2 regions of the Clostridium aquiflavi genome follow, and region 1 is predicted to be linked to the other one. Evidence: riboswitches for the same ligand, from Rfam matches in the RefSeq annotation. Region 1 holds a riboswitch; the other holds the start of a gene.

Region 1 (6,448 bases):
CTGTACGTCTAGGATTAATTCAATTACTCAAATTGTCTCTTTCTCTAAAATTTCTTTTTGAGAAAAGTGAAAAAGAGCACAATGTAGAAGGTGATGTTACTAGTTTTGCAACATTATGTACTGTATTAGCAGCTACTATATCTTGTAGTTATGCTTTATAACAGTACTAACATCAATAATACTTTTTTGGGGCATTATAGAAATAGAAAGCTATATTTCAATGGCCCAATAATAATTCTAGAAAATTGTGATCTCAGTAACACAGATTTAAAAACAGTAACATTTAGAAAGGCGGAATACATATGTCAGAAAATCAAAATTTATCGAGAGGACTAAAAAATCGTCATGTTCAATTACTTGCAATTGGAGGTGCAATTGGTACGGGATTATTCCTTGGTGCAGGCAGGTCAATTCACTTGGCAGGTCCATCTATTTTATTTGCGTATATGATAACAGGGATAATTTGTTTTTTTATTATGCGTGCCCTTGGGGAATTATTGCTTTCTAATTTGAACTACCATTCTTTTGTAGACTTTGTATATGATTATCTAGGAGATAGAGCCGCATTTATTACTGGATGGACCTACTGGTTTTGTTGGATTTCACTTGCTATGGCTGACTTAACTGCTGCTGGACTTTACATACAATATTGGTTCCCGAATATAGCTCAATGGGTTCCAAGCCTTATAGTTCTTGTAATTTTACTAATTATGAATCTTACCACAGTAAAGTTATTTGGTGAAATGGAATTCTGGTTTGCCTTAATTAAAGTTGTTGCAATTTTATCACTAATTATAATTGGTACATTTATGATTATTAAAGGATTTTCTACAGATGCGGGTATATCTAGCTTTACAAACCTTTGGAGTCATGGTGGCTGGTTTCCAAATGGGTTAAGAGGTTTTATCCTTTCTTTCCAAATGGTTGTATTTGCTTTTACTGGAATCGAATTAGTTGGTTTAACAGCTGGTGAAACTGAAAATCCAGAACATGTTATTCCAAAGGCTATTAATAATATTCCAATTAGAATTATTATTTTCTATATCGGAGCACTTACTGTTATTATGAGTATATACCCATGGAATTCAATTAATCCAGATAAAAGCCCATTTGTACAGGTATTTGCTGCAGTGGGAATCGCAGCAGCAGCAAGTATTGTGAATTTCGTTGTACTAACATCAGCTGCATCTGCTTGTAACAGCGGTATCTTCAGCACAAGTCGTATGGTTTACTCTCTTGCTAAAGAAAATAATGCACCTGAGTCAATGAAAAAATTAACTTCTCATCAAGTACCTTCTAATGCTACAATGTTTTCTGCAACTGTCATATTGATTTCAGTTATTCTGAACTATATTATACCAGAAGGGGTGTTTGTACTTATTACAAGTATATCAACATTCTGCTTTATCTTCATTTGGGCAATTATAGTTATCTGCCATCTAAGATATCGCAAAACTAATCCTGAGCTTGCTACTAAGAGTAAATTCAAAATGCCATTTTATCCAATGGTAAACTATATAATTCTATCATTTTTTGCTTTTGTTATAGTCGTATTGGCACTTAATAATGAAACTCGTGTAGCCCTATTTGTAACACCTGTATGGTTTATAATGCTTGGTATGATTTACAAGATACTTAAATCAAAAAAGAAAAATGAAGAAAATGTAAAAAGAAATTTAGTATAGGTTAACTCACTTACGTTAGACATTTGTATGACAATAGATTAATTATTTAAGAGTTTTGTCTTAAATCTTCAAAAATAATATTAGCCCCGTTAAGATAATCATAATCATTGTTTGGATCTTTAGTTTTTAATAATGACCATGTTGCATTATAAAATTTAACTACATATAAAAAATCTAATAGTTTTTTATAATCTTCTTCTTTATAATAACCAAAATATTGTATTAATAAATTCTTTCTACAATTATCATTAAGGAACCATGATATTGTAGCAAGATCCCAAAAAACATCGCCCATGGCTGAATATTCATAATCAATAAAATATAAGTTGTTCTTTGAAAGAAGTATATTTGAACAATTAAGATCATTGTGACATAAGCCTATAGTTGGATTATTATTTAGAATAAATTCTAGATAATTTAATTTTTTAAAAAGTGTATCAATATAATTAGGTAAAGAGATATTGAATTTTTTACATAAATCAATTCTAGTTTTTATATGATTAAAAGGTTTAAAGAGCTTTTCACAATTTAAATTATGAAGTTCTTTTAATCTTTTAGTCAATTTGTTAATAAAATTAATAGATGAGAATTCATCTTCAGTAGGCATGTTACCCTTTATCCAAGGAAGAATCATATTACCACTTTTGATAGAAAAATAATAAGGTTTAGGAGTTAAACTAATAGTAGAAGCTTTATTTATAATTTGAAATTCAGTTGCTCTATCATTATCTAAATATAGATTGGTGCAAATTCTAATAAAAAAATCATTACCATTATATGAAATTTTATAGTTATTATTATTAAGTCCACCTATTCTTTCTACAGAGGTAACGAGGTCAGTATTCCAATTAGTATTTTGTTTTAATAAAAACAATAACTCTTCATTCATTTTAAATATTCTCCTAATTCATTTATATAAAATAATAAAGAATTATAACAAAAAACATTAGAAAAGGGAATAAAAGATTTATACAAAGTTTAATAAAGAATTGATTGTAGTTAATTAGTAATTAATGTAATTGTTTAAACTAAGATGGTTTCATGAAGAAAAGATTTTGTTTGACAAGTAATATATTGAAGGATATAATCAGTATGAAAATTAAACTGTATAAGGTGTTTTATTGACTTAATAGGGAATTGGGTGAAAACCCCAAACTATCCCAGTAACCGTGAAACTGACGAAATTCTTAAATACACCACTGTAAAATTCGGGAAGGTGAGAAAAGTAGGATGAAGTGAAGTCGGGAGACCTGCCATATATAGAATTCATATTATCTTCTGAGGGTGAGATAATAAATATTTATTAATTTATTGTTATGCTTAATAAAGATATAAACTATAACTAATATAAAATTCTTAGTATGTATTTTTAGAGCTACTCTCAAAAAGAGTGGCTCTTTTTTGAGTTAATATGATTTTTAACTGATAATTATTAAGTTGCACTGATAATATTTTTTAGGAGGAATGGAAATGAAACACAAAAGAAAACTCATATCATTATTAATGATTTTAGCAATGTTTATGTCAGTTTTAGTAGGTTGTACTGAAAAAATAACTGCGATGCGTGATAGAGAAGGTAATGAATTTGTAGCACCTAAGGAAATTAATAAAATAATTTCAACGGCACCATCAAATACAGAGGTATTAATGGGATTAGGCTTAGGTGATAAATTAATTGCAATAGATAATTACTCAACAGATATCGAAGGTGTTAATCCTGAATTGCCACAATTAGATTTTAGAAATCCAGATGTTGAAGCTATCATTTCGTTAAAGCCAGACATGATAATAGCCTCTGGGCATAATAAAGTAGGGGATGAAGATCCATTTGCTTTAATAAAACAAGCAGGAATAGCAGTTGTATATATACCAAGCAGTTACAGTATTGATGGTATTTATGGCGATATAGAGTTTATGGCACAAATAACAGATACTGAATTGAAAGGTAAAGAAATAGTAGAAAATATGAAAAAAGAAGTTAATGCAATAAAAACTATTTCTGATACTATTACAGAAAAGAAAAGTGTTTATTTTGAAATAGGCTCAGGTTCAGGTTTATTTACTTTTGGTAAAGATACTTTTTTAAATGAAATGATAGAAGTAGTTGGAGCTAAAAATATTTTTGGAGACCAAAATTCTTGGATAACAACTTCAGAAGAGTCAGTAATTGCAGCAAATCCCCATGTTATTTTAACAAATAATTTAGGGCTTAGCGGAAATGAAAAAACTGCAATAGAGGATATAACTAGCCGTGAAGGATGGAACACAATCACAGCTGTTAAGAATGGTGATGTATATATGATTGATAATAATGCTTCTTCAAGACCATCACAAAATATAATTAAAGCATTAAAGAAAATGGCAAAGGTTATTTATCCAGATGAATACAAAGACTTATAAAAATAGAATATTATTAATGCTATCAATTCCGCTAGTATTTTTAATTTTATGCATTGGAACTTCCATTGGGAGTTCCAATATTGGTATTTTAGATATTATTTCAATTCTAGGCCATAAAATTTTTAGTGTTCCATTAAGTGATGGAATTGATTCAAGCCAGGTAGTAATAATTTGGAATGTAAGATTACCACGGGTATTATTAGCCTTTATTGTTGGGGGATCATTAGGTGTAAGTGGTGCTGTAACTCAGTCAGTTCTTAAAAATACATTAGCATCACCATATACTTTAGGTCTGTCTTCTGGAGCCTCATTAGGTGTAGGAATATTAATTGTAAGTGGTGCTTATATTCCATTTTTAGGCAACTTAACAATGCCAATAGTTGGATTTGTTTGTAGTTTGGTTACAATGATTGTAGTTCTTAAACTTTGTGAAAAAGCAGATAGCGCTATATCGAGTAGTAGAATAATTCTTGTTGGTATGGTATTTTCACTATTTTGTAATGCAATATTAACTACAATTTCAGCATTGTTTAGTGATAAAATGCAAAGTATTGTAATGTGGCAAATGGGTTCATTCGCAATGAGAGGATGGAGTTACGTTAAGGCTTCAATACCTTTTTATATTATTGGATTAGTTGGCGTAATGATTTATTGTAGGGAAATGGATGTATTAACATTTGGAGAAGATGAGGCAAAGGCATTAGGTGTTGAGACAAATAAGGTTAAAAGAAATTTATTTTTATTTGTAGCGTTTCTTACGGGTAGTGCAGTTGCATTAAGTGGAGTAATTGGTTTTGTTGATTTAATAGCACCTCATGTTGTTAGAAAGATATTTGGATCAAACCATTCATATGTAATATCAATGTCAGCAGTATTTGGAGGATGTTTGATGGTAATAACAGATTTAGTTTCAAGAACAATAATTGTACCATCAGAGTTGCCAGTTGGCGCCATAACTGCATTAATTGGAGCACCATTTTTTGCTTATATATACTTTAAAAAATAAAAGTAGGTGAAAAGCATGTTAAAGATAGAGGGGCTAAGTTGTGGATATGATAATTTAGACGTAGTTAAAAATATAACCTTTAATATTGAAAGAGGAAATAACTTTTGTATAGTTGGACCTAATGGTTGTGGGAAAAGTACATTATTAAAATCTATAGCAAATTTGATAGATTATAAAGGCAATATTACTCTTGATTCAAAAGAAATACGTAAGTTGAATAGAAAAAAGTTAGCAACAAAGATAGCTCTTATGAGCCAATCAAGTAATATATATTTTCCTTATACTGTTTTTGAAACAGTATTATTGGGTAGATATGCTCATATAAATGGAGTATTTGGAAAGCCAAGTAATGAAGATAAGGACATGGTCTTAAGGTGTCTAGATAATGTTGGGATATCGAATTTAAAGGATAAGCTAATAACTGAATTGTCAGGAGGACAGCTTCAAAGAGTTTACTTGGCAAGAGCATTTGCACAAGATCCAGAAGTAATACTTTTAGATGAACCAACAAATCATCTGGATTTAAGATGTCAGATTCAAATACTAAAATATTTAAAAAGCTGGACAAAAGAAAATAATAGAATAGTAATAGCGGTATTACATGATTTAAACCTAGTTCAAACTTTTGGTGAAAAAGTGCTGTTATTAAATGAAGGGCAAATCATCAAGGAAGGTACACCAAAGGAAGTCTTTAGTGGCGAAGAGTTGAAAGAGGTTTATGGAATAGATATTAAAGAATTTATGATTAATGCACTGGAAAAGTGGAAGGATAATTAAATTATACACATATATTATATCTATTTTTAATACATAAGTATGAAAGGAAGTTAATTATGGTTAAAAAGTTTATTATGTCTTATAGTTGTGGCAAAGATAGTACTTTGGCTTTATATAGAATGATAAAAGCAGGACATAAGCCAGAAGTTTTACTTGTTACTGTTGATAGAAAAAATTGTAGATCTTGGTTTCATGGGGTGCCTGAAAATTTAATTAGAGAAATGGCAGATTCTCTGAATATATCTTTATTATTAGTTGATTCAGAGGGTGGAAATGATTATGAAGCGACTTTTACAAAAGCATTAATTTGTGCTAGAGAAAAACATGGGATAGATTCTTGTGTATTTGGTGATATTGATTTAGAACCACATAGAGCATGGTGTACGGATAGATGTAATGAAGCAAGCATTGAAGCTGTATTTCCTCTTTGGCAAGAAAATAGGGAAGATTTAGTTTATGAATTTATTGATTCAGGATTTAAAACAGTAATTAAGAATGTAAAGCTTAAGTGTATGTCTGAAGATTTTTTAGGAAAAGTATTAACTACAGATGTTGTAGAACAAATAAAAGCTACAGGTTC
Region 2 (17,859 bases), on a different contig from region 1:
ATATTCATGTTCTACACTGTGGTAATTGGATGGGTTTTAAAGTACTTTTTTATAAGTTTAACTGGAGAAATATCATCAATAAATACTGAAACATATTTTGCAAACTTTACTAATGGGCCTAGTGTAATAGTATGGCATGCATTGGCTGTTTTAATAACACTTATAATAGTAAGTTTTGGTGTTACAAAGGGGATTGAAAAGATTAATAAAATAATTATTCCGTTATTATTTATTATTTTTATAGTTTTAATAATCAAGTCTTTAAGTTTACCTAATTCAGTTGAAGGAGTTCAGTATCTATTAAAACCTGATTGGGCATATTTATTAAAACCAAGTACATGGGTTATGGCTATGGGACAAGCGTTTTTCACAGTATCTATAACTGGATGTTGTATGGTAGCATGCGGAAGTTACGCTGATGATAAATTTGATATACCGAACTGTGCTATAAATACAGCAGCATTTGATACTTTATCGGCATTATTAGCAGCATTTATGATTATGCCAGCAGTTTTTGCATTAGGACTAAACCCTACAGCAGGGCCTGCATTAATGTTTGTTACAGTACCAAGTATATTTCAAACAATGCCGTTAGGCAGTTTATTAAGTGCATTATTCTTTTTAAGTATAATATTTGCGTCAATTTCTTCATCAATAGCAATGCTTGAAGGACCAGTAGAGGCTGCTTTAAGTGTAACTAAGTGGAGTAGAAAAAAAGCAACAATAATTATAGCTAGTGTAGCATTTATTTTTGCAATTCCACTAGGCCTTAATGGAGAATTATTTAATAATTTTACAAACTTTATAACAATAATATTATCACCAATAGGAGCAGTAATAACGGCATTTATTTTCTATTATATAGTTGATAATAAAAAAGCATTAGATGAAGTAAATAAAGGTGCAAAATACAAATTGGGAATTGGATTTATTAAATTTGGTAAATACATATTTGTTCCAGCAACAATAATTATAATAATTCTTGGTGTTATATATGGTGGAATTGGTTAAATAACATTTTATCTATATAATCTTAAAAAATATAAAATAAAAAAAGTTACCTTGATAATATATATGTTATTTAAAGGTGACTTTTTTTATTCATTATTTTTTAATGCAGCTATTTCTTTTCTTAACTCTTCAATGCTATTTTTTAGATTCTTAATTTCAGATTCGTATTTATTTGATGATTTATTACTCTGATTATTAGAGGTATTAGTTGAAGAAGATTCATAGGAATCACCAGTTTGATTAGTATCAGTATGAGTAGGTGGATTTGGACAGAAAGGATTGGCTACATTTTTATATTTTATATTATAGTACCTACCAGGTCCTCCTTGGAAATATTGTTGTTGAGAATTAAAAGTTAGTATAACCTGTCCTAATAATTCAAACCAATTTCCAATTGCATTTTGTAAGTTAAAGGGCAAGTTGCCAGCCATAACCAAACCTAGTATTTGAGCTATCAATGTAAAAAGTTGTGGAGCTAAATCTTGAAATCCACCAGGAATATCATTACAATTTGTGCTTGTACTATTGGATTCTGTATTTGAATTACATTGTTCATTCTTACAATTCCAATCACAATTTGAGGTGTTTCCACTATTTTGAATATAGTTAATAAAATCATTAAAGCTAAAATTGTTAAAATCAAAATTATTAAAATCCATTTTACCTCTCCTATGTAATTATACCTATAATATAGTATTCAATTAATACATTTAGTGAACATTAAAAGTTTTGGATATAATTTTTAGTTGAATAAAAGTAAGTAGTACCTTATAATTTATCCATAATAAAATATTTGTTTTTTAGGTTCTATAGGCATTTAAATTGCTTAAGATTAATAGGGAAAGTGGTTAAAATCCACTACAGCCCCCGCTACTGTAAAGGGTGACTAATTCTTTAAGGAATATGAAAATAAATAACAAGTCAAAGATGCGACGGATATTTTGTGAAATACAATGACTTAGTTCTGCTAATAGTTGTGCTATTAGCAGAATCCAAGGAAGAAGTAGTTTACAAAATAAACTATCATACTGACTAGTTATTTATTTGAATGTGACTAATATCCACTGAAATTTTTACTTGGGAAGGAAAAGAATTTTTAGGATGACCCCTGAGTCAGGAGACCTGCCTAAAATTCATGCTATCTTTCGGAGGGAGGGACAATAGCAAGTTAAAAGAAAATAAGAAATTATTTTTTTAGTTTGTTATGTGTTTAAGTAAGTCCTTACTAATGTATATTATTTTAGTAGGGATATTTTTTATTTTGAGAAAATAATTGTGTTTTATTATAAGAAAAAATAAATTAGTAGAGTGGAGAAAGAAATATGAAAAAAGCAATTTTAGTAGTTAGTTTTGGGACGAGTCATTTAGATGCATTAGAAAATTCTATTGAAAGAATAGAAAATAAAATAAAATATGAATTTAAAGATTATGAAATATTTAGAGCTTTTACAGCACATAAAATAATAAAAAAATTAAAAAATGTTAATAACATAGATATAGCTACACCTGAAGAGGCATTAGAAGATTTATATAAAAAAGGATTTAAAGAAGTAATAATTCAACCATTACATATAATTCCCGGTGAGGAATTTGATTATATAAAAGGTGTTGCTAAGATGTATAAAGATAAATTTTCTTCTCTTAAACTTGGTAGACCAATATTTTATTATCAAGGCATAGAGGATGCACCACAGGATTATACATTGTTTATAAATAGCATAGAAACTTTGTTAAAGAAAAATGAATGTACTATATTATTTGGTCACGGAACTCCACATTGCTGTAATTCTGTATATGGTTGTCTTCAAAGTGTTTTAGTTGACGAAGGATATGATAATGTTTTTGTTGGAACTGTAGAGGGGTATCCTACTTTTGAAACAGTATTAAAGAGAGTAAAAAGAAAAAATATTAATAATGTTACTTTAGTTCCATTAATGGTGGTTGCAGGGGATCATGTTAAAAATGATATGGCATCAGAAGAAGAAGATTCTTGGAAAAGTATGTTCTTAAATGAACGTATAAATGCTGAAGCATATATTCATGGATTAGGTGAAATAGATGAATTTACAAATCTTTATATTTCAAGAATTTATGATCTTATAGAAGACAGATATTTAAATGTAGGAAGTACGAAAAAATTACACTGCGCTTTAGTGTAGTGTGGATATATACATTTTATTTATCATAATTAAATCAAGAAAGGAGTGAATAATATGAAATCTATAATTATTTCGTCTAATTGTAGTGGTGGAGGAAAAACAACATTTACTTTAGGTCTTATGAAAGCATTTAAAGATAGAAGTTTAAGTGTACAAGGTTATAAGGTAGGCCCTGATTACATAGATACAGCTTTTCATAAAGAAGCTACAGGAGTAGAATCTAGAAATCTTGATACATTTTTAATGGGGAAAGATGGAGTTAGAAGAAGTTACTTTAAAGGAAATGGTGACATCGGAATAATTGAAGGTGTAATGGGATTATACGATGGTGTAGGAGTAACAACAAAATTTTCAACTTATGATATCTCTAATACATTAGGAAATATGCCTATAATTTTAGTACTTTCACCTAAAGGACAGAGTTCAACACTATGTGCAGAAATAAACGGTCTTAAGAACTATAGAAATGCTAATATTATTGGTGTTGTATTAAATTGTGTAAGTGAAAAATATTATAAACTTTTAAAATATGCTATAGAAGAAAATTGCAGTACAAAAGTATTTGGATATATTCCTAAAAATGAAGAATTAAAAATTTCTAGCAGGCATTTAGGTCTAGTGCAAAGCATGGAAATAGATGATTTACAAGATAAGTTATCATTATGTAGTAAACTAATAAATGAACATGTTGATTTAGATGGGATTTTAGAGAGTATGTTAGAAATTAATTGTGATAGCAATAATAAAATAGAGATTAGTATAGAGAATAAGAATCTAAATATTGGAGTGGCTTTAGATAAGGCATTTAGTTTTTATTATAAGGATAATATAGAACTTTTAAAATCTATAGGAAATGTTATTTATTTTAGTCCTATGAATGATGAGAAATTACCAGATAACTTAGATTTTTTATACATCGGAGGAGGATATCCAGAAGTTTTTAAAGAAGAATTAGAAAGTAATATATCTATGAGAAAAAGCATAAAAAATGCATTAGATTCTGGACTAAAATGTTATGCAGAATGTGGTGGTCTTATGTATTTAACAAAAGAAATTGATGGATATAATATGGTTGGATTCTTTAATGGAAAAAGTGAAATGACTAAGGGTCTTAAAAGATTTGGATATTGTACAGTAAATATAGATGAAAAATATTTTGGGCAAAAAGTTAAAATAAATGCTCATGAATTTCATAAGTCAGATGTTAATTTAAATGAAAATAAAATATATAATGTTGAAAAAACACAATATGATGGAGAAAAGATAACTTGGCAGTGTGGATATTTAAAAAATAATACATTAGCAGGATATGCACACATTAATTTCTTGGGAAATATTAAATTAATAGAAAGTTTAATAAATAGATAAATAAATTTAATGAAGTGTTAATATATACATAAGTAAAGTGGACTGAGTAATTGAACTTAGGAATACTAAAATAACTATAGTCCCATTTTAGCTTGTTCTCAATATAAAATTGAGACAAGCAGTAAATGTGACAATACTCATTAAGTATTCTCAAAGTCCAATTACAATGCCACTTTACCTAGTGTATATATTAACTTAAATTTAAATAAACTATAAATTAAATCAATTTTATAAGAAGAGAAGGAGAGCGTATGGATTATTTGAAGAATCCTATGGGGATTGAAGAAAAGAGTTTTGAGATAATAGGTGAGGAGTTAGGTAAGCATTCTTTTACAGATGAAGAACTTTTAATAGTTAAAAGAGTTATACATACAACTGCTGATTTTGAATATAAAGATTTAGTTGAAATAAGTGATGATGCTATAAGTGTAGGAAAAGAGGTGTTATCTAAAGGGGCTACGATATATACAGATACTAATATGGCTTTAAATGGAATAAACAAGATGGCGTTAGCTAAAACAAATAGTAAGGTAATTTGTTATGTAAATGAACTAGATGTTCATAAGGAAGCAAAGGAAAAAGGAATTACTAGAAGTATGGCTGCTGTTGAAAAAGCTTGCAGTGATAATGTAGATATATTTGTATTTGGAAATGCACCTACTGCATTATTTAAACTAAAAGAACTTATAAAAGAAAAGAAAGCAAATCCAAAGCTTGTAATAGCAGTTCCAGTAGGCTTTGTTGGAGCAGCTGAAAGTAAGGAAAATTTAGATGAACTAGGAATTCCTTATATAAGAGTAAAGGGAAGAAAAGGTGGAAGTACAGTTGGAGCTGCAATTGTAAATGCACTTTTGTATATGATTGTTAAAAGATAGGGTCGGTCATATTTATACTCCATTAGCATTGGCTTTTGGAATTAGCTTTTTTGACTTGTTATGGGAAAATATAAATTAGTAAGTGCATTTCATGTACCGAAATTAGGAGGTAAGTTTCTATGTTTGAAATGTATATTGAAAGTGGAATGAATAAGTTGAGATGTGGGTACACAACAGGATCATGTGCTACAGGAGCTTCTAAAGCAGCAACAATGTTACTTTTTAACATATTAGACGATGAAGAAGAGTTAAATGAAATAGAAATAGACACTCCCAAGGGTATAAAAGTTGAAATGCCTATTGATGATGTAGTTATAGGTGAAAACTTTGTACAGTGCACTATATTAAAATTTAGTGGTGATGATAAAGACATTACAATGGGACTCGAGATACAAGCAAGAGCAGAAAAAATAAGTAAAGAAGAAGCAGAAGAATTATCTAAAAAGTTAATAAGTAATGAAAGTAAGACTATTTTCTTAGATGGTGGAATTGGTGTTGGAAGAGTTACAAAAGATGGACTATTTGTAGCAAAGGGTGAACCAGCTATAAATCCAGTTCCAAGAGAAATGATTATAAAAGAGGTCGGGAGCATTTTACCAAAAAATCAATATGTAAAAGTGATAATTTCTGTTCCTCAAGGCATTGAGATAGGTAAAAAAACTTTTAATCCAAGGCTTGGAATAGAAGGGGGAATATCTATATTAGGTACATCTGGAATAGTATACCCTATGTCGGAAGATGCATTAAAAGCTTCTATAAAATTAGAAATAAATCAAAAGTCTTTAAAATTTAAAAATCTGATACTTACTTTTGGAAATTTAGGTGAGAATTATTGTAAGAGATTAGGTTACAAAGAAGAAGAAATTATTATATGTTCAAATTTCATAGGATTTGCATTAGAATGTTGTGTTTCTTGTAATGTTAAAAATATAGTTATAGTTGGTCATATAGGAAAGATGAGCAAGATAGCTTATGGATGTTTTAATACCCATAGTAGAGTATGTGGAGTAAGGCTTGAAGTATTAGCTTTAGAATTAGCACTTTTAGGATACGACATTTCTTTAGTAAATAAAGTTTTAAATGAAAAAACTTGTGAAGGTGCTGTGAAATTATTAGGTGAAGGCTATGAAAAATTATATGAAAATATAGGTGAAAAAATATTAAAGAGTATGAAAAATTATGTTTATGATGAATTAAATATAGATGCAATCATGTATTATGGAGCATCAAATCCAATCTTACTTTGGAGTTCATGTTTGGAGTGATAAAGAGATGTTATTTGTAGTTGGAATTGGTCCAGGACATAAAGATTATATTGTAGGAAAAGCAACAAATGTATTAAAAAGTTCAGATGTAATTATAGGGTTTAAAAGAGCAGTAGATTCTCTTGATTTTATTGATACTAAAAAAATTTATTTAAAGGGTTTAAAAGATTTAGAAAGAATATTAGAAGAAAATAAAAATTTTAATATTTCATTAGTAGCTTCAGGTGATCCAATGTTTTATGGAATAGTAAATTATTTAAAAAACAATATCACTAATAATTTTGAAGTAATACCAGGAATAAGTTCTTTTCAGTACTTATCTTCAAAGGTTAAATTACCTTGGAATAATGCGCATTTAGGGAGTTTACATGGAAGAAATGAAGAGTTTTTAAATACTGTAAAAGAAAATAATATGACTGTATGGCTCACTGATAAAGAAAACAATCCAAGTAAATTATGTGAAATTTTATATTCTAAATCTATTGATTGTAATGTAATTATAGGTCAAAATCTTTCTTATGAGGACGAAATTATAAATATAGGAAAACCTGAAGAGTTTATAAATAAACAATTTAGTGAACTGAGTATTTTAATAATTAGCCATGTTTTAACAAAGTGTTGATATATGTATAAGCAAAGGCGGACGAAGTAATTAATAGAGAGTAAAGGTGTTATATTATGATATTTATAAAAGATGATGAATTTATTAGAGGCAAATGTCCAATGACAAAGGAGGAGATCAGAGTTCTTTCAATAAGTAAGATGGATTTAAAAGAAGACTCATTTGTATTAGATATAGGAAGTGGAACTGGAAGTATTACAGTTCAAGCATCTAAGATTGCGAAACACGGAAAAGTTTTAGCTATAGAAAAAGAAGAGGAAGCTTATAATATTACAAAAAGTAATGTGGAAAAATTTCAATGTAAAAACGTTATGGTTTTAAATAAAAAGGGAACTAATGCATTATATACATTAGTTGATGAAGAACTAGAGTTTGATTCTATATTTATAGGTGGAAGTTCAGGAGAGTTAGAGGAAATAATAAGAATTTGTAATGAACTTTTAAGTAGTGATGGAACAATTGTTATGAATTTTATCACTTTAGATAATGCTTATAAAGCTATAGAAAAGATGAAATCATTAAATTATAAAGTAGAAGTTTCTATGGTTAATGTAAGTAAAAATAAAGGAGATACATTAATGATGATATCTCTTAACCCAATATATATAATTAAATGTAGAAGAGGAGAAGAAGAATAAAATGGCAGTATTATATGGAATAGGTGTAGGACCAGGGGATAAGGAACTTATAACAGTAAAGGGAGCAAAAACTATAAATATGTGTGATGTTATAGTTGCACCAACAGCTACAGAAGGTGGAGAAAGTATCGCATTTGAAACTGCAAGAGAATATGTTAGAGAAGATGCTGAAGTTGCAATTATGCATTTTCCTATGGGGGGAAAAGATAGATTAAAAAAATCAAGAGAAGCTTATGACTTTATTGAAAAGAAATTAGCAGAAGGTAAAAATGTTGCATTCTTAACTATTGGAGATCCATATGTATATAGTACTTATATTCATATGTTAAGTCATGTAAAAGAACATGGATTTGAAGTAAAGACACTACCAGGAATAACTTCATTTTGTGCAGCAGCAAGTTTAATAGATAGAACATTAGTAATTGGAGATGAAAAATTAGTTATATTACCTGCAAGCAAGATAAAAGAAATAACAGATGAAAAATACATAGTAATTATGAAGATGTACAAGCACGAAGAAGAGGTTCTAGATGTATTAGAAGAAAAGGGATTTGACTATACTTATATTAGTAGAGTTGGAAGAGAAGGAGAAACTATATTAAAAGACAGAGAAGAAATATTAAAGCTTTGTGATTATATGTCATTAGTTATAGCAAGCAGATAATAAGGCACATTCAAATATTAAGAAAAGAGGTAAAATATGGTTTATTTTATAGGAGCAGGACCAGGAGCAGTAGATTTAATTACAGTTAGAGGAAGAGATATTTTAGAAAAAGCAGATGTTGTTATATATGCAGGATCTTTAGTATCAAAGGAGCATTTAAAATACTGCAAAAAAGATGCTAAGTTTTATAATTCAGCATCTATGACTTTAGATGATGTTATTGAAGTAATTAAGACAGAAGAAAGTGAAAATAGTGTGATAGTTAGATTACATACTGGAGATCCATCAATATATGGTGCTATAAGAGAACAAATGGTTGAACTTGATAAGGAAAATATAAATTATGAAGTTGTTCCAGGAGTAAGTTCATTTACAGCAGCAGCATCATCAATAAAAAAAGAATTTACACTTCCAAGTGTTACACAAACTGTTATTTTAACAAGAGTTGAAGGAAGAACACCAGTACCTGAAACAGAAGATCTTGAAGCTTTAGCATCAATAGGTGCTTCTATGGCTATATTCTTATCAGTATCTATGATTGATAAGGTTGTTGATAAGTTAAGAAGAGGATATAAGAAGAACGTGCCAATAGCAGTTGTTGAAAGAGCAACTTGGGATGACGAAAGAATATTAATGGGAACACTAGATGACATAGTTGAGAAGGTAAAGGAAAATAATATAACTAAATGTGCTCAAATATTAGTGGGAGATTTTATAGGCAATGAATTTGAAAAAAGTTTATTATATGATAAAAATTTCTCTCATATGTTTAGAAATGCAGAGGCACAAAAATGATAAGTATAATATGTCCATCACCTAAGGGGAAGGGCATTGCTTATACTCTTAAAGAAGAGTTAGGATGTAATTTATACATAAAAGAAGAATCTAATCTAGATACAAAAAAGTTATACAACAATAGTGAAGTAAAACTGGTTAATAATATATTTAAAACAGATAGATTCAATTTATATGATGTAACAAAAGATGCAGTTGGATATTCCGATAAAATTATATTTATATCATCAACTGGCATTGCAGTAAGGGCCATAGCTCAATTTATTAAGAGTAAAGATAAAGATCCAGGTGTTGTGGTTGTAGATTTAGCTAATAAGTATACTATAAGTTTATTATCAGGTCATTTAGGTGGTGGAAATGAACTAACATTAGAGGTATCTAAAATATTAAATAATATACCTATAATAACTACAGCTACTGATAATTTAGGAATAGTAGCACCTGATATATTAGCAAAGCAAAACAATCTTATTATAGAGGATTTAAAAAAAGCTAAATATATATCAGCTATTTTAGTGAATGAAAAAATTATTGGTTTAAAAGATGATTATGAAAAGATAAATATTAATAAAGGATATAAAAACCTAAACAGCTTAGAAGAAAATTCTATATGGATAACAAATAAGATAATAGAAAATCCAGATTTAGATTATTCAAAAATATTAAGGTTAATAAAGAAGGATTTAATACTTGGAATAGGTTGTAGAAGAGATACACCTAGTGAAAAGTTAGAAGAGTGTGTGAGAAAACATCTTTTACTTAATAATTTAGAAATTAAGGCTGTAAAGAAAATTGTATCTATTGATGTAAAAAAAGATGAAAAAGCAATAATTAATTTAAGTAATAAATTAGAGTGCGATTTTAATACATTTTCAGGTGATGAAATAAGAAAAGTTCAACATAAGTTTGAAGGTAGCAATTTTGTATTAAAAAGTGTAGGGGTAACTTCTGTATGTGAGCCTTGTGTATATCTAGAGGGTGCTGAAATACTAATAAATAAGATAAAAGATAATGGAATTACGTTATGCATCGGAATAAATAAAGATGAATTTTAGGAGGAAAAGACTTTGGGAGTACTTAGAGTTATAGGAATAGGTCCAGGTTCAATAGACAATATGAGTATAAGAGCTAAAAAAGCTATTGAAGAAAGCGATATAATTGTAGGATATACAAAATATATAGATATGGTAAAAGATCTAGTTAAGGATAAAGAAATTTATTCAACTGGAATGATGGGTGAAGAAGCTAGATGCAAGGAGGCTTTAGAACTTTCAAAAGACAAGAATGTAGCATTAATAAGTACTGGAGATTCAGGAATTTATGGGATGGCTGGTTTAATTCTTGAAATGAGAAGTGATGAGGACGTTGAAGTAATACCGGGAATAACAGCTTCAAGTTCGGCAGGGTCAGTAGTTGGAGCTCCTCTTATGCATGATAACTGTAATATAAGCTTAAGTGATTTAATGACGCCTTATGAAGATATTAAAAAAAGAGTGAGTTTAGCAGCAGAAGGTGATTTTGTAATTTCTCTTTATAATCCTAGAAGTAAGGGTAGAGATAAATACTTAAAAGAATGTATTGATATAATAAGAGAATTTAGACAAGATAATACACCAATTGCAGTAGTCAGAAATGCTTTAAGAGATGATGAAAGCTATACATTAGTTGAACTTAAAGATTTTGATTATGAAATTGTTGATATGATGTCTATTGTTATTATAGGAAACTCAAAAAGTTTTATTAAAAATGGATGTTTTATAACACCTAGAGGATATGCATCTAAGAAAAGAGATGTAGCAAAGTAATGATTGGTTTTATATTAGGAACTTCTGAAGGAAAAAATATAGTATCTTTAATTAACAAACATACAAATGATATTGCAGTTAGTACAGCAACAAGATACGGTGGAGAACTTTTAAAAGAACTTGATATTAAAAGTTTAAATACAAAGCCATTAAATGAAGAAGAAATGTTAAAGTGGATTCAGGAAAATAGTATAAATATTTTAGTTGATGCATCACATCCTTATGCACAGGAAGTTACTAAAACAGCATTGAAATGTTCTAAGAAGCTTAATGTAAAATATATAAGATATGAGAGATTAGGTGCATTAGAGAATATAAACGCTGGTGAAATCATAAGAGTTAAAAACTATGAAGAAGCTATTGATGCAATTAGTAATTTAAATGGAAATATATTAAATTCAACAGGTAGCAATAACTTTTCTAAGTTTTTACATATAGATTTTAATCATAGGATAATTCATAGGGTTTTGCCATCTTATGAAGTGTTAAAAAAAATGATAGATGGTGGAGTTAAGATTAAAGATATAATTGGCATGCAAGGGCCAATATCAGCACAATTAGAAGAAGCATTTATTAAGCAATATGATATTAAAGGTATTATAACAAAAGATAGTGGTTTGCAAGGTGGCGTACTAGAAAAATTTAAAGCAGTACAGAAATATAATATAAAGTTAATAGTTATAGAAAAACCAAAATTTAAATATGAATTAGAATTTAATGATGAAGAAAGTTTGATTTCTTTTTTAGTAAATGAATTAAAATAAAAGCTATGTTGTTACTATATAATTAGAGTTCTTAGCTTCAAATAGAGATTATCTATAGTGAAGATAGGAACTCATTATTTTATTATAAATAAAATAATGAATGGTAAATTACAAGAAACATTATAATAAATTGGGGGGAAAGTTATGAAGAGTAAGGAAGAAATTCTTAGACAAATTATAAGGAATATAGATAGTGTAGATAAAAATGTTATGGAAAAAGCAAAGGAACGAATGAATTCTCTTGCAAAACCATTAAATAGTTTAGGAAAGCTGGAAGAAATGTCAATAAGGCTTTCAGGAATAACAGGATATATAAAAAATACTTTGGATAAAAGAGCTATAATTATAATGTGTTCTGATAATGGTGTAGTTGAAGAAGGTGTTGCATCTACACCACAATATGTGACATTAGCACAAACAATTAACTTTACTAAAGGATTAACAGGAGTTGGAGTAATTGCTAAGGCTAATAATACAGATTTAAAAGTCATTGATGTAGGAATAAATAGTGATTTTACTCATTCATCAGTTTTAAATAGGAAGATAAGGAAATCAACTAATAATATAGCTAAAGGAAATGCAATGACTTATGAAGAAGCTATTAAGGCAATATTAGTTGGAATTGAAGCAGTGAAAAATGCAAAAGAAGAAGGCTATAAAATACTTGGAGTTGGAGAGATGGGAATAGGTAATACTTCAACAAGTAGCGCTGTTTTATCATCATTAACGGGTTGCAAAGTAGAAGATGTTGTAGGCTATGGCGGAGGACTTTTAGAGAAGGCTTATAAAAAGAAAATAGAGGTAGTAAAAAAATCAATAGAGATAAATAAGCCTAAAAAAGATGATCCTATAGATATACTATCTAAAGTTGGCGGATTTGATATAGCAGCAATGGTGGGAGTATTTTTAGGAGCGGCATACTATAAAATACCTGTTGTAATTGATGGATTTATATCAGTAGTTGCAGCACTTGTAGCATTTAGATTAAATCATAAAACTAAAGAATATATGTTTACTTCTCATGATTCAAAAGAAATTGGTTTTAAGATTGCAATGAAGGAACTTGAATTAGAGGCTATATTAAATTTAGATATGGGACTTGGCGAAGGAAGTGGTTGTCCTTTAGCTTTTTCTATAATGGACTCTTCATGTGCTGTGATGAATAATATGGCTACATTTGAAGAAGCTAAAATTAATGATAGTTATTTAGATGAGTTAAGAAAACTAAATTAAAATATGTGTAAAAATATGTTTAAGTAATAAAATCATTTTTATTACTTAAACATACATTAAATAATATAGTACCAAATTTAATTGATGTCTGTGTTTTAAAATATCATCATTCATTTAAAATATAGATTAATTATTAAATTCTAATGGATTAATAGTATTTAAATGTGGGTGAGATAATGATCAGAAATAATAAGAAAACAAATTCCAATAATATAAATAAATCTGACATTAAATTTAAACATACAAATGAATATAACGAAAATAATAATGATTCGAGTACAAATCAAACTGAGGATACAACTTCAGATATTAACATTCCTGAATTGTTAGAACAATTAAAGATTATTAATCTATCAATAAATGCACTATTCGTTATTATTATAGCTATACTCCAAAATATGGATTTCCTTTTTTGGCAAAGAGCTAAACTAATAGATAAAATAAATGGTACTAATTATGCTGAAAATCTTCTTGATAAAACTGACAATCCTAAGAATGCAAACATGTTAAATATTTATGCATCGGCAGTTTTCTTATGTATTAATTGGGAACAATTTCAAAAAATATCATCTACAAGCAAAGATAAAAAAGAAATTACAAGAGCATATGATAGTTTTATATCTAGTTTATTGATATTTATTGCTGCTTTAATTAGTCGTTATACATTTATTCCATAATATAAGGTTATATTATGATATGTAATTTTAAAAAATTATTAAAATATAAATCAAAATACTTTTATAAATAGAATAAATAAATTTATTATGGTAGAATACATGTTGAAAAGTTATTAAATACAACATCTCTTATTAAGTGTATTTAATAGCTAAATACACTTAATAAGAGGATATGGAAATGAAAAGAAGTTTAAAAATAGTAAGCCCTGTATATCAACAAATAGCAGCAGATATTGCTTCAAAAATAGCAAATGGACATTATAAAGTTGGAGAAAAAATATATGCACGTTCAGCATTAGCAGCTCAATATAGTGTTTCATCAGAAACGGCTAGACGAGCTATTTGTATTTTATCTGATATGGAAATTGTAGATACAGCTAAGGGTAGTGGAGTTACAATAAAATCATGTCAAAATGCAATTAAATTTGTAAAGCAATATGAAGATATTCAAACAGTGAATGACTTAAAAAAAGAAATATTAGGAAGTATAGAACGTCAAACACAAGAAAATAAATATCTCAAAGAACATTTATTAGATTTAATAGATAAAACAGATAGGTTTAAATCTATAAATCCATTCATACCATTTGAAATAAATATTAATAAAAATACGCCATATATAGGAAAAAATATATCTGAAATTAATTTTTGGCATAATACTTTTGCAACTATAATTGCAATAAAGAGAGGGGAGTCTTTAGTGATGTCTCCAGGGCCATATGCAATTTTTAGAGAAGGAGATATATTTTATTTCGTGGGTGATGAAGACTGTTATGAAAGAGTACAAAATTTTATGTATCCATAAGGATTTTAATAAAGACAATTATTCTGTTGTCTTTATTTTTTTGCCAAAAGTAACAACTTTATGATACAATAAAGTTGTTACTTTGCAAAAAGAGGAGGTTTTTCAGTGATAGAATTTAAAAATGTGAGTAAAGTTTTTAAAAATCAAACTGTTTTAAAGGATGTATCTTTTAAAATAGATAAAGGAGAATTAGTAAGTATTATTGGTGAAAGCGGTTGTGGTAAAACTACCACTTTAAAGATGATAAATAGCCTTATTAAACCATCTTCAGGTAAAATTTTAATTGATGGTGAAAATATTGGATTCAAGGATGTCATAAAATTAAGACGAAATATGGGATATGTTATTCAACAAACAGGATTGTTTCCTCATATGACTATTAGAGAAAATATTGAAATAATCCCGCGTCTAGAAAAAGTAAAAAAAGCTAATATTGAAAAGAAAACTTATGAATTAATGGATATGGTAGGATTGAATGCTGAGGAATATTTAGATCGTTATCCAACAGAACTTAGTGGTGGTCAGCAACAAAGAATTGGTGTTGCAAGAGCATTTGCAACAAATCCAGAAATAATATTAATGGATGAACCTTTTAGTGCATTAGATCCTATAACGCGTTTACAGCTTCAAGATGAATTAATTGATTTACAATCTAAATTAAGAAAAACTATTGTTTTTGTTACACATGATATGGATGAAGCTATAAGAATAGCAGATAAAATTTGTATAATGAATGGAGGAAGAATAATTCAATATGATACTCCAGAAAACATACTTAAAAATCCATGCAATGATTTTGTAAGTGAATTTATTGGAAAAAACAGAATATGGTCTTCACCAGAATTTATAAAGGTAAAAGATATAATGATTGATAATCCTATTACCTGTTATAAAAATATATCATTACTAAAGTGTATGGAAAAGATGAGGAGTTCAAAAGTTGATAGCTTAATGGTAATTGATAAATTTAATCATCTTTTAGGAATTGTTACAGCTAAACAAATACAAAATAATATGGATAGAAGTATACCAGTAGAAAATATAATGAATTCTGATTTTATAAAGGCATTTCCAGAGGATACAATTATAGATATATTGGAACTTGTTAAAGAAAATAAAATATCAAGATTACCAGTTGTTGATGAGTGTGGATGCTTAAAAGGTATAATAACGAAAAGTAGCTTAGTTACAACGCTAAGTGAGCAATTTTTAGATACTGAGGAGGTGGAATAAAAATGATGGGATTTTTAAATTATTTAATGGAAGCTAAATCTCAAATTTTTATGTTATTGATTGAGCATATAAAACTTACTTCAGTATCTGTAGGATTAGCAATTATAATTGCAATGCCATTAGGTATATGTATAAGTTATATAAAGAAAATGAACAAGCCTGTTATAGCAATAGCTAATATAATTCAGGCAATTCCTAGCATGGCACTTTTAGGGATTGCAATACCGTTTTTAGGGATAGGAACAACACCAGCCATTGTAATGGTTGTTTTATATTCACTTTTGCCAATAATAAAGAATACAAATACAGGAATTAAAAGTATAAATCCACTGACACTAGAGGCAGCTAGAGGAATTGGACTTACAAAGTTTCAAATTTTAGTAAAAGTTCAATTACCGTTAGCTTTACCTGTTATTATGTCAGGGGTTAGAATATCTGCTGTTACAGCAGTGGGTCTTATGACAATGGCTGCCTTCATTGGTGGAGGGGGACTAGGATATTTAGTATTTTCAGGAATAAGAACAGTTAATAATTATCAAATTTTAGCAGGTGCAATTCCAGCGTGTATATTAGCATTAGCAGTTGATTTTTTATTTGGATTAATTGAAAATTTAGTTACACCTGTAAGTATTCAAAAGGGAAATTCTAAACAAGGAATTTCCAAAGTAAAAAAGAATAAAAGACAAAAAAGTATTCTTGCACTTACAGCTTGTATAATATTAGGAATATTTATAGTAACTAATATATCAGCTAAAAGCAATGGTAAGACCATTACAATTGGAAGTAAGGATTACACAGAACAAGAGATACTTTGTAATATTTTTTCTGAAGCTATAGAGAAAAATACAGATATTTCTGTTAAACGTAAAAGTGCTCTTGGAGGCACACAAATTTGTTTTTCTGCGTTAAAAAGTGGCGATATTGATATGTATGTGGATTATAGTGGTACATGCTATGGAGATACATTAAAATATACACCTATATCTGATGTAGAAAAGGTTTATGACACAGTTAAAACTGATTTTAAAGATAAGTTTAATATTGAAGTATTAAACCAAATGGGATTTAATAATACTTACACTTTAGCAGTTAAGAAAGATACTGCTGAAAAATATAATTTAAAAACAATAAGTGATATTGCAAAAGTAGGAGATGAGTTAACAATATCTCCAAGTCTAGAATTTCTTAATAGAGAAGATGGAATTATTGGATTAAAAAGAACATATAATTTTAACTTTAAAGATGAAATTGGAATTGATGGAAGTCCCAAATATACAGCATTAATGAATAATGAAAGTGATGTTATAGATGCATTTTTAACTGATGGATTATTAAAGAAATTTGATTTAGCTGTCTTAAAAGATGATAAAAAGTTCTTTCCACCATACTATGCTATACCACTAGTTAAAGGAGAAACATTAGAAAAATATCCAGAAATAACTCCTATAGTTGAAGAGATAGCACCTTTATTAACTAATGAAGTAATGATAGATTTAAATTATCAAGTAGATGAGTTAAGAAAAGATCCAAAAGATGTTGCAATAGAGTTTTTAAAAGAAAATAATTTGCTATAAAATTTTTATAAAGACATATATAATAAAATAATATGATTAAGGAAAAGATAAATAAGCCAATGATATTAATTAATATATCATTGGCTTATGTTATAATTATTTTGAATTTAATACATATAATTTATATAATATAATGATAAGATATCTAATATATAAATGCTAAGTGAGTATAGTTAAAAGTTAGGTAATTCTATTAAAAGACTATTTTAGATATAAGAACTTTTCATTATATAGAAAACTTAAAATTATAAAGTACTTAAAACTTATAACAAAAAGTGAGGAATGAAGAGAATGGATTTAGGACTGATACATATTTATTGTGGAGATGGAAAAGGAAAAACTACAGCAGCTATGGGGCTCGGTATGAGAGG

Evidence for each region. Region 1 has a riboswitch for cobalamin ahead of RGC78_RS10650 (ABC transporter substrate-binding protein). Riboswitches for the same ligand answer to the same signal wherever they lie in the genome.
Region 2: it holds a riboswitch for cobalamin, as region 1 does, so the genes downstream of both, RGC78_RS10995 (sirohydrochlorin cobaltochelatase) here and RGC78_RS10650 (ABC transporter substrate-binding protein) in region 1, are expected to answer to the same signal.

The regions. Positions count from the first base shown of each region.
Region 1 covers NZ_JAVJAN010000026.1:56,255-62,702, forward strand. The annotation lists gene RGC78_RS10635 (alanine:cation symporter family protein) at 1-161, shown strand, start outside; gene RGC78_RS10640 (amino acid permease) at 303-1,685, shown strand; gene RGC78_RS10645 (phosphotransferase) at 1,732-2,574, opposite strand; cobalamin riboswitch at 2,780-2,957, shown strand; gene RGC78_RS10650 (ABC transporter substrate-binding protein) at 3,156-4,085, shown strand; gene RGC78_RS10655 (FecCD family ABC transporter permease) at 4,066-5,091, shown strand; gene RGC78_RS10660 (ABC transporter ATP-binding protein) at 5,107-5,868, shown strand; gene RGC78_RS10665 (Dph6-related ATP pyrophosphatase) at 5,925-6,448, shown strand, end outside.
Region 2 covers NZ_JAVJAN010000028.1:7,601-25,459, reverse strand. The annotation lists gene RGC78_RS11005 (sodium-dependent transporter) at 1-1,011, shown strand, start outside; gene RGC78_RS11000 (hypothetical protein) at 1,098-1,670, opposite strand; cobalamin riboswitch at 1,797-1,962, shown strand; gene RGC78_RS10995 (sirohydrochlorin cobaltochelatase) at 2,334-3,170, shown strand; gene RGC78_RS10990 (cobyrinic acid a,c-diamide synthase CobB) at 3,225-4,538, shown strand; gene RGC78_RS10985 (precorrin-8X methylmutase) at 4,790-5,413, shown strand; gene cbiD (cobalt-precorrin-5B (C(1))-methyltransferase CbiD) at 5,533-6,678, shown strand; gene cbiE (precorrin-6y C5,15-methyltransferase (decarboxylating) subunit CbiE) at 6,686-7,300, shown strand; gene cbiT (precorrin-6Y C5,15-methyltransferase (decarboxylating) subunit CbiT) at 7,357-7,938, shown strand; gene RGC78_RS10965 (cobalt-factor II C(20)-methyltransferase) at 7,940-8,602, shown strand; gene cobM (precorrin-4 C(11)-methyltransferase) at 8,639-9,397, shown strand; gene cbiG (cobalt-precorrin 5A hydrolase) at 9,394-10,452, shown strand; gene cobJ (precorrin-3B C(17)-methyltransferase) at 10,465-11,202, shown strand; gene RGC78_RS10945 (cobalt-precorrin-6A reductase) at 11,202-11,966, shown strand; gene cobT (nicotinate-nucleotide--dimethylbenzimidazole phosphoribosyltransferase) at 12,111-13,199, shown strand; gene RGC78_RS10935 (hypothetical protein) at 13,376-13,876, shown strand; gene RGC78_RS10930 (GntR family transcriptional regulator) at 14,055-14,681, shown strand; gene RGC78_RS10925 (ABC transporter ATP-binding protein) at 14,787-15,914, shown strand; gene RGC78_RS10920 (ABC transporter permease/substrate-binding protein) at 15,917-17,488, shown strand; gene RGC78_RS10915 (cob(I)yrinic acid a,c-diamide adenosyltransferase) at 17,780-17,859, shown strand, end outside.